Regions from separate parts of the Pseudoalteromonas sp. SG45-1 genome, predicted to be linked through region 1. Evidence: riboswitches for the same ligand, from Rfam matches in the RefSeq annotation. Region 1 holds a riboswitch; the other holds the start of a gene.

Region 1 (7,896 bases):
TTAGTTGGTTTGCCTTAACGGCCAATTAATTGTGTTCAACTTCAATCCAATCTTTTTCATCTACCCAGTTTTGTGCACCGTCTTTTACCGTGCGAATCGGCACAATGTAGTCACAACTTATTTGCGGCTTAACTGAGGCAAATATAGGAACAAAACCAAAGCTTAGTGCGGTTTCTATAATTGCTTTTTGATTTTGTGGGTCAATGTCGGCCGCTTCATCTATGTAAATAGGTATACGGTATAGGTTTTGTTCCTGATCGCTTAATAAGTAACGAATAAACAACATGCCACACAATAACTTAATCGTAATACGTGTGCCGTTTGAACCTGCAGAATCTATTTTTTCAAAGTGTTCGGTTTCACCTGCGCGGTTAACTACTTCAAATCGAATATCAAATAAATCGGTAAGTGTTAAGCCCGCTTTATCTGATGCGAGTTTAATTAAGTGATCTTTTGCTTCGTTTACCGCACTTTCGCTGTACGGTTCTTGGCTAAGTAAATCAAGCGTGTCACCTTGCTCAAACTGATGCGACGTACTGATAATGGTATCGATACTATCAACCAGCATTTTGCGAGGTATTACGTTAATTTTAAACGCTTGCAGGTTTGAAATTCGGTGCTGGCTTATGCCTTTATTAAAGCTATTCATTTCGCGGCGAAGTCGGTCTAAATCTTCTCGCAAGCCTTTAATCGTTGCGGCAACCTCGGTAAGCGCAACACGCGCTTGGCGCTCAACGGCATCGCGTTCGTTATCAATATTATGAAAGGCGCTTATTAGCTTTTGATATTTAGTGTATTCGTCATTTTCGTTGTCGAATTTAGTAATACCCGCGTTATATACATGCAAATAGGTGTTGCGTACGTTTATGTCAAAATTACGCAGCTCTTGGCAGTCTTTATTAAAGTGATGAACAAGGTCGCTTAAGTTATCAAAGTCGACTGTAATATCAATCATATACGGGGTTACTTTACCGCTGTATAAATCAAGCGTGTGGTCAATTCGCTCGCTCTTAACTTGGCGTAAGCGCTCAGTTTGGCGATTAATTTGCTCTTGTTTCGATTTAATTAACGAGCGACGATCGGCAATTGAGCCACTATTTTTTTGAATATCTTGCAAGTAGTCGTCAACTTGTTCGCGCTCAGCTAATAACTGCTCTTTTAGCATGGCTTGCGCTTCAACCGATAGCTGCATTACATCAAACTGCTCTAAACGTTTTAGGGCGCTCTCTGCACTCATAAGCTCATCGTATAACGCGTCTTTTTCTTTTTGCTTGTCGGCAACGTTTGCAGCAACATCGCGCTGTTGCTTAAACTCTTTAAGTGAATGCTCAAGTGCATTTAACTGAGCGGTTAATTGCTCTTTGTTTTCGCCGCTTTGCATTTGCACAGGGGATAGCTTTTTAAGCTTAATGCTCGCACCTGGTAGCGTTAAGACGCCGCCATTAACGTTTTCACTTAATAGCGATAAAAATTCCCCAAACGCGTCTTCGTCATCAATGGTTATATCGCCATTAGTGGTGGTTGCAAACGAGAGAATATCAGGGTTTAAAATGCGCGATATTTCTTCTACTTCTTTTAACGAGAGGTCTTCGCGCATGCGGGTAAACAAATTAAATTCAAGATTTTTAAGTTGCAGCTTTAGGCTCTTAATTTGTTTTTGTGTTTCGCTAATGCGGTAGTCAAGCGTGTGCAGGCTTTGCCCTTGTGCGCTAGTTATAGAGTGCGAAAGCGACTCGTAATCTTGCTTTAACTGAGTCAGGCTGGTTTTAAGGGTGGCTTTATTTACTAGTTCAAACTCGCTTTTAAGCGCATCGTAATCTAAAAACCACTGCTCAATTTGAGTTTGTCTGCGCTCTATATCACGCGATTGCTGTACGTATAGGCTTTGCTTTTGCTCAAACTCGTGTTTTTCGTGCTCTATATCTTCAAGCGCTATACCCAACTCATTAAGTTGCGACTCTTGATAGGTATCAAAATCAATCAGTGCTTGGTCAATTTTAGGCGCGTATGCGGCTAATTTACCTTTAAGCACGGTTTGGTTTTCAAGCATTGATTCAAGCGCGGCTATTGGCTCTTGCATTGACTCAAGGGCTTTTAATTCGCGTTTTGAGCGATTTACTTTATCAAATGAGCGACGCCATACTTCATAAAAGTCGACTTTAGAGTTCGACATATGGCGTTCAAACACGCGTAACATAAAGCGTTTTACGTCGCTTGCGCCTAATTTGTGTAAGTTAAGAATACGTCTAAATATTTCTTTATAAATAGAGGAGTCTTGCACATTATTAAGCGGGATCATTTTTAGGTTAATGTCGCCGTCAAAAGGCGTTGCGCCGCCAGTAAGTAGCGCGTTTAACTCTTGTGCTTTAAGCTCAATAGGGTTGTAGTTAAGCGATTTTAAATGGTTGAACAGCTTGGTAAATTTAATAATAGTTTTACCTTGCGTGTACTGCTCTAAATCAAGCTTTCCTTGATAACAAAAGTACTGATGCGCGTAACCGGCAATTTTACCAAGGCCTGCCACGCCTATTACTACCGAGCCATGAGGCAAGTTAGCTTCTAGTAAAATGTACGACTGATCGGATGAAAAATAAAACTTACGGGTTTCATCTAAATCGTGTCCGTCCCATTCTGTTAAGCGTAAATCGTTAATAAGCGGAAACTGCAGGGCGTTAATAACCGAGCTTTTACCGGTGTTATTGGGCGCGCAAATAGAGCTGCTTTTATCAAGCGGGATCACACATTTTGCATAGCCTGCGGTGTTAAGTAGGGCGAGTTTGCTTAGTCCGTATAGATTTTTCATTCCTCGTCCTCTGTAATGTAGGTTTCTTCGTTTACTTCCATGAGTGCATCTATGTAGCGGTGAATTGGCGCTTGTAGCATAAAGCCGCCTTCTACTTCACGGGCTAAACCTAAGCGCACCATGCGCAGGTAAACGTCTTTACGCAAATCCGATCCCGAAAATATCTCAAGCTGATCAAACAAATGTTTGTTAATTTGCACCAGCGTTTGCATAAGCTCTAAATCGTTTACGTCGTCAAACAATGCGCGCATTGGGTCTTTACCCGTATTGGCGTAGTGCTCAATTAAAATGTAAATGGTGAGCGCGATAGCGCGAGATATTTTGCCCATATTGGGTGTGCTTTCGTCGCTACCAAAATAATAAAAGCCACGGCTGTCGTGTTTTAAATCGTTACCTAAAGCGGTAAATAGGGCGGTGTAGTCTTCTATGCGTTGGTCAAGCTCTTGCCACATTACGTTGTCTTGCTCGCAAATGTGATAACCCGCTACTAATTTTTTATTAATGGCTTGTAGATGGGTTAGCTCGTCTAAGTTTATGTGTGTCATGGTTTATTTACCTGCCTTTGAATCTGGCTGAGGCTCTGAATTAAATGGATATAAAGAAAAGTGCTGACCGGCAATTTTTACGCGGGCTTTTTCATCGCTTTGAATTATTTTAATATCGCTGTCGCTGACTAATTTTTGATACAAAAATAGCATTTCGTCGGCATCGAGATCTGGATAGCTTTCGTCTAAAAATTGCAGCAAGGGCTGCGGCTTTTTGCGTTTTTTATTAAAGCGCTTAGCAAAGCTGGTTTTGACATCGTTGTAGTCAGGAATATTAGGCGTAACAAATGCAGGCACGTCTTGCTGGTCAGGCAATTGGTATTCTTCGTGTTCAAATTCAACCAAGCTTGCCATGTAAGCGACAATATGGCGTTGCTGACCAAGCGAATATCGCTGCGCGTCGCTTACAAAATTTGGCTGCACAGCACTTAGCATATTGTCTACACCACTTTTACGCACCAGCCCAAGTACTTTGGCTGCTTGGCGAGTAATTAAGTTATTACGACGTAACTCTTCGCGTAGCGGCATAAGCATATCGGCACTTTTACGTAAGCTTTCTCGGCCCATTAAATGCATTTCGAGTATACGGGTACGTAATTGCTCCAGCATACGTTTGTCGTTATACGCTTTACCTGAGCGCTCAATGTGCAGTATTTGCTTACTTATTTGCTCTTCAATGAGGGTAAAACACGCATGAAATTCACCACGAATATCAACCATTTCAAGCATTGGCTCTATGTATTCGTCAAAGGCTTCTATTACCGCTTTATAACGCTTTTGCAGCGATTGCACTGCATTATTTGATTTGGCTTGTTCAACAATATTTAAAATAGCGTTTTCGTTGTGCGTATAAAGCTTCATTATTTTACGCACCCGATCATCCATAATGCGGCTGTAGCGGCGTAAGTCGTCAAAGTCTTCTATTTCGCCAGCGTTATCTAGGCGGTTACCTAAACGAGCCAGGTCCTCTACTAATACGCTAATTTCTTGTGCTAAACCTAAATGCTCTTCTTGCAGTAAAAAAGTAGCAAAATCGGCAATGGCACGATTTATTTCAAGTTGAGAGGATTTAGCCAGTGGAATTAAAATATCTTGGTTTAACAAACGATTTGTTTCTTTATAAATGCGTTCGTTTGACCACGTAGGCTGCTTTTGCTTAATCGCGTTTTGTACGTCTTTTAGGCTAAAGTCAGCCATTTTAAAACGTTTAAATAATAGCTCTAATACACCCCAATGTTCGGTTATGGTGTTTAGCAGCTTTTTAGCTGGGATCATAAGGGGTTACAACATCCTAGTATTTTATTATTGAGTTCTTTTAGAAGACTCATTATTACGTATTTTTAATTAACCTTGTCTGTATATAGTATTCGTTTTTAAGACCATTTAATAATAGTTTTTGCATAGAGGCAGTGCTAAAATTCGCGCCGAAAATAGGCACATGAAATGGAATGTTATTTGTGTGTTCTTTAAAACTATATCAAAGGTTGTTTAACTACCATGGTTTCCTCGATTATTCTAACCCTGATAGCGATTGCATTTTTACTGATCGTTATAGAAGATATAATCCATGTAAATAAAGCTAAAACCACGCTGTTTTTTGGTACGCTTTGCTGGATTCTTCTTTTTATATACCCCCTACACGGGCAAAGCCCCGATACGATTCAGCATCTTTTAAACGAAAATATTTTAGAAATTGCCTCATTATGGCTATTTTTAATGGCTGCAATGACCTTTGTCGCGTATTTAAATTCAAAGGGGTTTATAGAAAATATTGTGCACCGTGTTATGCCAAAAAGTATTAGCGAAAAAAAGCTCATGTTTTTGGTGGGTGGTTTTGCGTTTTTGTTTTCGTCGATTTCAGACAACGTAACAGCGACGCTTATATCGCTTGCGGTTGTTATGTCGTTAAAGCTTGAACCTAAAAAGCTCGTTAAATACGCCACGCTTATTGTGTTTGGAGTGAACTCAGGTGGGGTATCGCTAATAACAGGTGACGTAACCACACTAATGATATTTTTAGATGGCAAAGTAACCATTGCTCATTTATTACTACTTATAGCGCCAGCACTTGCAAGCGTTATGCTGCTTGCTGCGTTACTGTCTATAGGTATGAAAGGGCGTGTTGAGTTTGCTAGTGCAGGTAAAACCCGCATTGAAAAAACCGACATAACCATTGCTGTTATATTTTTATCTACCGTAGTGAGCACACTTACGTTGAGTGTAATTTACAGCGTACCGCCTTTATTAACCTTTTTGTTTGGCTTATCAGTGATGTTTTTAGTGGCGCAATTTTTAATGCGCAAAAAAGACATAAACAAAGACATAATCGATTTTGTTCGCGATATAGAATACGACACATTATTGTTTTTTGTAGGTGTACTTTTACTTGTTGGCGCACTTAAAGAAATTGGTATGTTGAGTAAATTTACCGACCTATACACGGTAATGGCACCAGAATACGCAAACTACTTAATGGGCATATTATCAGCTGGGGTCGATAACGTACCGCTTACCGCTGCATTATTAAAAGCCAATATAGTAATGAGCCAACAACATTGGTTGTCGTTTACGTATGCAACGGGTGTGGGCGGTTCAATGCTTATTATTGGTTCGGCTGCGGGCATTATTGCCATGAGTAAAGTTAAAGCGCTTACCTTTATGAGCTACTTGCGTTTATCGCTGCATTTATTAATTTGTTACACGGTTGGATATGCGGGCTCGTATTACATGGGCAGTTTTATTTAACTCATAAATTATTAAATGCTTGACAGCTAGACGTCTAAACGATAACTTTCAAAGCCCCGCTACTTAGTGGGGTTTTGTTTTATTAGCCACTGGTTAATAAAGCATTCAGAAGAGGTGCGATACTTAGGTACTTAATGTTAGGCGACGAAAGCCGATGATCATTAAGGAGGGAAGTACTCGCCGAGGAAAATAATGGTACGTCGTCATTGTTTTTCGGTTTATGGGGCTGAATCCCCAAAACTGTCACCAATATAGGTGGAGAGCTTCTGGCAGTGGACTTATCTTCAAGCATTCCTTTGCCAAGTTCTTCTTGTTTTATTGCGGTTTGGATACCGCGAAAGGAGACTAAATGACTACCCAATCAGTGCCACAAACAGTATCAGGCGCAAAATCAGATTACATCGTTGCCAAATTTGGCGGAACCAGTGTTGCAAATTTTGAAGCGATGAGTCGCTGTAGCGAAATTATTGTTGCAGATAAAAGCGTACGTATTGTTGCCGTGAGCGCCAGTGCCGGCGTAACTAATCACTTAGTTGCACTGTGTAAATCAAGCATTACTCCTAGTGAGCGCCAAGAACACATAAACGGCGTGCTTGCTATTCAACAAACTATTTTAGATGAATTATCGCTAGATGCCGATTTAGCGGTTGGCTTTAACGAAACCCTAAAAGCATTTCAAACATTGGCTCAAGAACCACTAACAACCGATCAGCAACACGACGAGCTACTTAGCTTTGGTGAGCGTTTATCGTCGTATTTGTTTGCTCAAGTGCTGCGTTTACAAGGTTTAAATGCCGATCGCTTTGATGTGCGCAAGGTACTTAAAACCGACAGCCAATTTGGTAAAGCAACGCCCAATGTTGCAGCCACAGCGCAAGCTGCTAAAGAGCATTTAATTCCGTTATTAGACGCTCAAGTAATTGTAACTCAGGGATTTATTGGTAGTGACGAATACGGTCACACCACAACGCTAGGACGTGGTGGTTCAGACTACAGCGCTGCATTACTAGCTGAAGCGATTAACGCTAAAAGTGTGCATATTTGGACCGACGTAGTGGGCATTTTTAGCACCGACCCGCGTTTGTGCGCAAAAGCGACGCCTATTGCACGCTTAAGTTTTGACGAAGCCGCTGAAATGGCAACCTTTGGCGCAAAAGTATTACACCCAGCAACTATTTTACCAGCGAGCCGTAGCCACATTAACGTGTTTGTAGGTTCTAGCCGCGAGCCAGAGCGTGGCGGTACGTGGATTGAGCGCGAAAAATCGCAGCAACCAGGTATACGCGCAGTAACGCAACGTAAAAACCAAATATTGCTTACGCTTAAAAGCCCAGAAATGCTACTAGCAAGCGGCTTTTTAGCACGCGTATTTACACTATTAAGTGAATACAATATATCGGTAGATTTGGTAACTACATCAGAAATCAGTGTGGCTATAACGCTTGATAACGCGCAAAACGCCTCGCGCCCAGAGCTTGATCAAGAATGCCTAGATAAGCTTGCAGAGTTTTGCCATGTTTCGGTAGAAAACAACCTAACATTGGTGGCACTTATTGGCTCTGAGATTCAATTACGCCAACACGAAATGAACTTAATGAGTGTGCTAAAAGATTTTAACATTCGATTAATTTGTCACGGTGCAAGTAAGCACAACCTGTGCTTTTTAGTAGAGCAAACTGAGTCAGATAACGTAGTACAGTCTATTCATAGTCGTTTATTAGAAAATGATTTTGCCGCGTAAATAACGGTTATTCAGGAAAATTAACTAGTAAAATCACTTAACAAAACTGATTAATAAAGTCA
Region 2 (7,896 bases), on a different contig from region 1:
TCTCTTGGCTAATGTGTGTTGTATTACTCATACTTGTTACCTTAAATAATGGCTGGCATTTTCGGCTTGGCGAACACAGGTAAGTGTACCGTTTTGCAATGTGTACTCAGCAGCTAGCTCATGGCATAAAAAATACGGCATACTTTCGGTAAAGCCGTAAGCACCGCATTGGCTAAACACTAGCCAGTCGTGCTCATTTAAATCGCTTGGTAAGTTATGTTCACCCAAGCAGTCAAGCGCTGTACAAAGTGGGCCATATAAAGTGACCGCTTGAGTTTTAGCATTGGATTCACGCAGTAATGCAGCAGGAAAGTCCTGGCTGGTAACAGCAGGGCGTAATAAGTGATTTATACCGCCGCTTAAAATTACTTGTTCTTGATTGTAGTTTTGTTTGCGCTCTACTACTGGGTTTGCGTAATGACCGCATTCGCCAACGGCATAGCGACCAAGTTCCATCCATAGCTCTTCTACACCCGCATCATTTTTAATTTTAGCGAGCGCAGCAATCAAGTCATCCCAATCAAGTGTTGCTTCGTTTTGTGTATAAGGAATACCTAAACCGCCACCTAAATCTAAAATTTTAAGGCTAATATTTAAATCGCTGGCAAGTTGGCTAAGAGGTGCAATCATTTGTGACCACAAGTCGCTTAGTTTTTGCGTGCTAAGCATGTTGCCCCACTGAAAGATATGCAGGCCGTCAAATTTAAGCGCAGGGTAGTCAGCTACATTGAGTGCTTGCCATTCATTACAACCCAAACCAAACGGCGTAAGGCTGTCGCCGCCCAGTGGGTTTTTTTCACCTTCAGGCCAACGTAATTGTACACGCAGTAATACTTGTAACTGCGTGTTTTGTCGTTGCGCTTGTTGGTTTAACCAACGTACTTGATTGAGGCTTTCTGCTACGAATATACGCACGCCGCGCTCAATAAAGTGTTTTATTTGTTTAGGGCTTTTTGCAGGCCCTGTGTTGAGCACGCGCTGCGAGCTAATACCTTGTGCTAGTACTTGCTCAAGCTCACCTTTACTTGCTACGTCAAAATTAAAGCCAGCACTGTCTAAGCTTTGAATAATTTTAGACAGTGGGTTTGCTTTTACCGCGTACCACAGTTTTACATCGGTTTGCGCAACTAAACGCGCAAGATGCGTGTTTAGTTGATCTAGGTCGTAAACAAAAAAAGGTGTATCAAGTTGCTGTGTAATCGTATTTACAGCGGTTTTGATAGGCGTGCTCAAAAAGCTCATTATCGTAAAACCTCTTCAAGCAATAACGATGCATCGCTTTTCTCGTCGCGGTATTTAACTATTAACGCACACGACATGCTTAGGCCTTGCTCGCGCGCCCATTCGTTTGACGCAGGGCGAGAGCCCGGTATTACAATCGCGTACTCTGGGATTGGCTCGCCTTTATCAAGTTGGCGCTCGTTTACGCAGTCGTATACTGGAATAGTTGCTGATAAACGCACGCCAGGGGCAAGTACTGCGCCTTTTTTAATGACTACGCCTTCAACAATAACACAGCCTGCACCAATAAATGCGTCATCTTCAACCACTACTGGGCTTGCACCAATTGGCTCAAGCACACCACCAAGCTGAACTGCAGCGCTTAAATGTACGTTTTTACCTACTTGTGCACAAGAACCCACCAATGCGTGGCTATCTACCATTGTGCCTTCGTCGATATATGCACCAATGTTTACATACGCTGGTGGCATAATAATCGTGCCTTTAGCAACATAAGCACCACGGCGAACACTTGAGCCACCTGGTACCATACGAACGCCATCATCAGTACTAAATTCTTGCGGAGCTAGGTTATGTTTATCAACAAAGCCGCCTGCAAACTCAGTATTAGTGCCATTTTTAAAGGCTTCTAAAATGCCTTGCTTTACTTCTACGTTAGCTTGCCATTGGCCGCTTTCGTTTTGTGATGCTGCGCGTACTGCGCCCGATTCTAAATTATTTAATAGTTCTAACCAGCTCATTATAAAAACCTGTATTTAATGCCAAGATAAAATGGTGTTGTTTGCAGTTGTGATGCAATCGGTTTGAGTTAACTCAAGATGTGTTAAAGGTGGACGAAGTTGCGGGCTGCTTAAGCGGCCTTGCAAATGCATCAGTACCTTTACGGGAATAGGGTTTGCGACAGCAAACAGGCTATTAATAGCGCTTGACCACTGGGCAAATAAATTAGGGTGTTGACCACTTAAACTGCGCTTAACAAACTCGTGAGTTTGTTCAGGCCATGCGTTTGCAGCTACCGACACCAAACCTTTTGCGCCAGCTTGAGCAAAATAAGGCATTAGCGCATCGTCGCCACTAAAAATAGCTAAATTAGGCGCCGCTTGGCGGTAAGCTTCAAACTGAGCAATACTGCCGCTCGCTTCTTTTAACGCCCATAAATTTTTATTGTTTTGTAAGTTTTGAATTGTTGCCGCTGGGATGCTAACAGCGCTTCGACCTGGTACGTTATAAAGCATACATGGGTGAGCGCTTGCATTTAGTAGGCTTTCAAACCAATGAGTTTGACCTACAGCGCCAGGCTTTGCATAAAGCGGTGAGCCAAGTAAAAAGCTATGAATTGGGAGTGTATTACAGTAGTTAACCCACTCAATTTGTTGCTTTAAGTTACTACCGCCCACAGCTACCATGAGTGGTACTGTTGGTTTTAGCTGGCATACGTGCTCAACAATGGCTTGTTGCTCTTTTAGCGTTAGTGCTAAACCTTCGCCCGTACTGCCAAGTAGCAAAATACCGTTATGTGCCGCTTCTTGATCGCTAACCAACTTAGTTAACGTGTTGTAGTCAACATCGCCGTGTTGATCAAATGGCGTTACGAGCGCGGTCCACAGTGAGTAGTCGTTTAAATTGAAGTTGTTGATCATCTCTCACGAACTTATAATTTGTACCAATTTTATTAAAAACGTGATCATTTTAGCGATAACTAATTTAATGCAATTGGTATTATTCGAAGAGTTAAAAAGCTTTATGGAAGGAGCCGCATTAACGTCGTTCGAACTAATAATTCGAAGAGCGAATGGGCTTAAAATAATAGGGCGCACGGCCTTAATATTTAAGACCAGAAGCTCTCCACCAAACTAACAAGCTGCTTTTTATAAGCAGCTATTGGTGACAGTCGCTAGGGTTCAACCTAGTCGCCCGAAATAAACACCTCGCAAAAGTGGTTACTTCTCGGCGTTAATTCCCCTCACGTATGCTTACTGGAGTTTGCGCTCCTAACATACGCTACCTGAATAACGCACCTCTTCTAGCCCTTTGCACCTGTTTGTAGGGTAAAACTTACAAACCTGTGCAATTTAAATAGGGTAATTACGGCGATTAAAGCATTTTAGCCGTCTAGGTGTCAAGCGACTAAATACAGATTAATTCATCGAAAAGAGGGGTGGTTACGTATTAGGTGCTTTTCTCGTACACTAGCAATATAAGTAGTGAGGTATTTAATTAGTATGGAAAAATTTAGCGATATTTATAAGCGAGCGGTAGAGCGAAAAGGCTCTGAAAAAATGCTTAAGTTATTACTTGCAAAACCGCTATCTAAAAAACAACTAAGCACGTTAAGTGACGACGATTGGCTTGAAGAATTTACTCGAAAAGTATTTCAAAGCGGCTTTTATTGGTCAGTCATAAATAATAAGTGGGCAGGCTTTAGAGAGGTTTTTTGGGATTTTAGCGTTGATAAGTTATTAATGATGCCACCAGATATGCTGGAACAAAAAGCAACGGATGAGCGCATTGTTCGTAACTATAAAAAAGTAAAAACAATTACCGAAAATGCTTACATGATCCACGAAATAGCAGGGGAACATGGCAGTTTTAGCCAGTTTATCGCTAATTGGCCGACAGACGATATTATTGGTTTGTGGGCATATTTAAAAAAGCATGGTTCGCGTTTAGGCGGAAATACAGGGCCTTATGCGCTGCGAGCACTTGGTAAAGATACATTTTTACTATCACGCGATGTAGAGAATTATTTGCGTGCCCATAAAATTATAGACGGCGGCCTACAAACTAAAAAGTCACTAAATGCAGCCCAAGCTTTTTTTAACGAAATGCAAGAGCAAAGTGGCTTAAGTATGCAAGAGTTAAGCTTAATTGTTGCTTATGGCGTAGGTGACAACCGTGTTGGTATAAGTCAGCAACAATAGGAATTACAATGAAATTAGTGCCAAGATACACAGATGTTGCAGAAAACTTCGCGATAGAAGATTTCCCTGCAAGTGTCGCCTCTCCTCAGTTATTGCTGTGGAACGAGAGTTTAGCAAAAGAGTTTAATATTAACGTTGCGGCTGATTTACGTGCCAGCACTTTTAGCGGTAACGAAAAACAGGCGATTCCTGCAGTAGCACTTGGTTACTCTGGGCACCAATTTGGACATTTTTCACAACGCTTAGGTGATGGACGAGCGCACTTACTGGGCGCTATTAGTGATGATGAAAACCAGTTATGGGATATTCAATTAAAAGGCTCTGGTGCTACTCCTTACTCAAGAGGTGGGGATGGACGTTGTGCTCTTGGTCCTGCTATTCGTGAATACGTAATGAGCGAGGCAATGCATGCGCTGGGAGTTAAAACCACACGCTGCTTAGCGGTTGTTGGTAGTGGTGAAACGGTTTATCGTAATCCGCCACAAGCAGGGGCTATCGTTACGCGTGTAGCAACTAGTCATATTCGTGTTGGCTCGTTTCAATATTTAGCGACGCAAGGCGATGTTGAAGGGCTTAAAAATTTAGCCGATTTAGCTATAGAGCGACACTACCCAGAAATAACCGATACAGGTTCGCAGCGATATTTAGCATTTTTAGGCGCTGTGATTAAAAACCAAGTTAAGCTAGTTGTGAGCTGGATGCGTGTTGGCTTTATTCACGGAGTAATGAATACAGATAATACGCTAGTTAGCGGAGAGACCATTGATTACGGTCCGTGTGCCATGATGAATAGCTTTGATTTTGATACCGTATTTAGCTCTATAGACAAACAAGGCCGCTATGCATTCGGTAATCAACCTAATATAGCTAACTGGAACTGCGCACGCTTAGCTGAGAGTTTAATACCGCTTATTAGCGATGATGACGAGCAAGCGGTTTCATTAATGACGCCATTTATTAATAGTTTTGCTGAGCAGTTTAATACTGAGTTTACGGCTATGTGGGCACAAAAACTGGGTTTAAATGAATCTAGCGATAGTAGTGGCGAGTTAATAGCAGAGTTGTTAACGCTATTAAAAGATAATCAGCTCGACTACACCAATGCCTTTGATGCGCTTACTGAATCCTTAAAAGGAGAAAAAAGCGTACCTGAGTCGCTAATTGAATGGAGAGCTAAGTGGGTAAGTTTAACTGACGATAATAGTTATGAAGTAATGAGAGCGGCAAATCCTCGTGTAATACCGCGTAATCATGTGATCGAAGAAATAATTGCACAATATAACGCTACAGGATCCAGCGAGTTGCTACAGCGCTTTATAAAAATAGCCAGCAATCCATATTCTAACAGTGAAGAGTTATCAGAATTTTGCTCTCCACCGACGAATGATAATGACTACCAGACTTTTTGTGGTACTTAATACTTAACTTTAAATATAACCGCATGATTAAAAAGAGTCATTTTTTAATCAAACATGCGCATATACCTAGGGGAATGCTAATTCTGGTGGTATTATGCGCACAATTAAAACCAAGCAATATTTCTTTGCATTTATAAGTGCATTTAATTTAATTGCTCTTACATTCCTTGCTAAGTACTAATTTACAATAAACTACTATATTTATTTTTCAATAAAGTTTTAATTTCGCCTATAGTAAGTGGATGTGTGTTGCGACAAGGCATAGAAAAAAGTTATAAACTTTATTTTTCGTTAAGTATTGATTAACAAAGGCTCAGTTAGTCTATATAAAACTGATTGAGCTAGTATCGATTAGCTACAATTTAAAATTGTTCAAATGGGAAGAAAACAATGAAATTAAAATCACTTACAATTGCAATCGCGTTGGCTGCAACTAGCGCATCTACATTCGCTGCTGATAAAGAAGAAGGTTTCTACATTGGCGCATTTGGCGACTACTATGACGCATCTTGGAAAAACATGCGTGACCAAGCCGGTCTTGACGTAAACGAATCAACTGGCTGGGGTGTTGAAGCTGGTTACCGTTTCAGTGATTACTGGAGCGCACGTCTTGAATATGCAGACATGGATTTTAATGCTTTTGATAAAGTTGCTGGCAACCGTAACAATATTGATGGCGAGCGTTACGGTATTGATGCTCTTTACCATTTAGACGGCGGTCCTTTCTATGGTCTTTTCGGTATTAAAGAAATTGACGTAGTTGATGACAACACATTCTTAAATGCAGGTGTTGGTTACCAACATTTCATTACAGATGGCTTATTTGTAAATGCCGAAACAGCTGTATACCAAGGTCTTGACCGTGGTTACACAGATGTTGGTGCTAAAATTGGTATTAACTACTTATTTGGCCAAAACTCTGCTCCTGTAGAGCCAGTAAAACCAGCTCCAGAGCCTAAAGTAGTTGAAGTAGCTGTAGCTCCTGTAGACAGCGATAACGATAACATTCCTGATGCAGATGATAAGTGTGCTAACACACCTATGACTGATGCTGTAGATGGTACTGGTTGTACTTTATATGAAGATAAAGAAGTAACAGTAAGCTTATTAGTGACTTTCCCTAACAATGCTTCAGCAGTATCTACTCAATACTTAAATGATATTGAAAAAGTATCTGCATTCTTAAAAGAGTACCCAGATACAACAGTACTATTAGAAGGTCACACTTCTGCTGTAGGTAAAGCAACTTACAACAAATGGTTATCTAAAAAACGTGCTGATGCTGTAGCTAAGCAACTTGTTGCTGATGGTATTGCTGAAGACCGTATTACTACAGTTGGTTTAGGTGAAGAGCGTCTTAAAAATGATGCAAACACTAAAGCTGCAAACGCAGAAAACCGTCGTGTAGAAGCGCATATCAAAACTATCAAAAACGTTAAAGTTTTACGTTAATTAAGTAGTTTGTAATAAAAACCCAGCCAAGTGCTGGGTTTTTTTATGCCTGTAATAAATTAATATTAGTTAATGGTAATGATTCTTACTTAATAAGTATTCATGAAAATAGTTTTTACCACAACCACTATTCATAGTATTTATAATCGGTATAATCAGTTGCGCAACTGGATGGATTTTCATCTATCCATAAAAGCTTTATAATTACGCGTTAGAATACTATAAGTATTGGGTAACTTATTTGCGCCCAAAGCGCTACCGGATACTTTCACGTCACCAAGAGGGCAATATTGTGCTACAAGAATATCGTAAACACGTAGAAGAACGTGCCGCGTTAGGTATCGTACCAGCGCCATTAGATGCTCAGCAAACTGCTGATCTTATTGAATTAATAAAAAACCCACCTGCAGGTGAAGAAGAATTCATTTTAGATTTGTTCATTCAGCGTATACCAGCTGGTGTTGATGATGCTGCTTATATTAAAGCGGGATTTTTAGCAGCTGTAGCTAAAGGTGAAGCTAATTCTCCACTTGTTTCTAAAGAAAAAGCGGCAGAATTATTAGGTACAATGCTGGGCGGTTACAATATCGCGCCAATGATTGACCTACTTGATGACGAAACACTTGCACCAATCGTAGTTAAAGGCCTTTCAAATACATTACTTATGTTTGATGCGTTCTACGATGTTGAAGAAAAAGCAAAAGCGGGTAATACATTCGCTAAGCAAATTATTGAGTCTTGGGCAAATGCAGAATGGTTTACTAATAAGCCAGCTGTTGCTGAAAAGATCTCAGTTACTGTATTTAAAGTAACTGGCGAGACAAATACTGATGACTTATCACCAGCACCAGATGCATGGTCTC

The links. A riboswitch is a leader RNA that binds a small molecule or an ion and turns the genes downstream of it on or off. The one in region 1 is predicted to bind lysine.
Region 2: it holds a riboswitch for lysine, as region 1 does, so the genes downstream of both, dapA (4-hydroxy-tetrahydrodipicolinate synthase) here and lysC (lysine-sensitive aspartokinase 3) in region 1, are expected to answer to the same signal.

Annotation. Positions count from the first base shown of each region.
Region 1 is NZ_JACJEP010000034.1:828-8,723, forward strand. It holds gene H5117_RS18705 (ATPase) at 26-2,803, opposite strand; gene H5117_RS18710 (condensin complex protein MksE) at 2,800-3,348, opposite strand; gene H5117_RS18715 (hypothetical protein) at 3,352-4,623, opposite strand; gene nhaD (sodium:proton antiporter NhaD) at 4,846-6,093, shown strand; lysine riboswitch at 6,195-6,367, shown strand; gene lysC (lysine-sensitive aspartokinase 3) at 6,443-7,834, shown strand; gene H5117_RS18730 (4'-phosphopantetheinyl transferase superfamily protein) at 7,872-7,896, opposite strand, start outside.
Region 2 is NZ_JACJEP010000009.1:52,038-59,933, forward strand. It holds gene H5117_RS09845 (succinylglutamate desuccinylase/aspartoacylase family protein) at 1-31, opposite strand, end outside; gene H5117_RS09850 (PLP-dependent decarboxylase) at 37-1,242, opposite strand; gene H5117_RS09855 (2,3,4,5-tetrahydropyridine-2,6-dicarboxylate N-succinyltransferase) at 1,242-1,982, opposite strand; gene dapA (4-hydroxy-tetrahydrodipicolinate synthase) at 1,998-2,882, opposite strand; lysine riboswitch at 3,073-3,273, opposite strand; gene H5117_RS09865 (DNA-3-methyladenine glycosylase I) at 3,465-4,163, shown strand; gene H5117_RS09870 (YdiU family protein) at 4,172-5,581, shown strand; gene H5117_RS09875 (OmpA family protein) at 5,972-7,033, shown strand; gene acnB (bifunctional aconitate hydratase 2/2-methylisocitrate dehydratase) at 7,326-7,896, shown strand, end outside.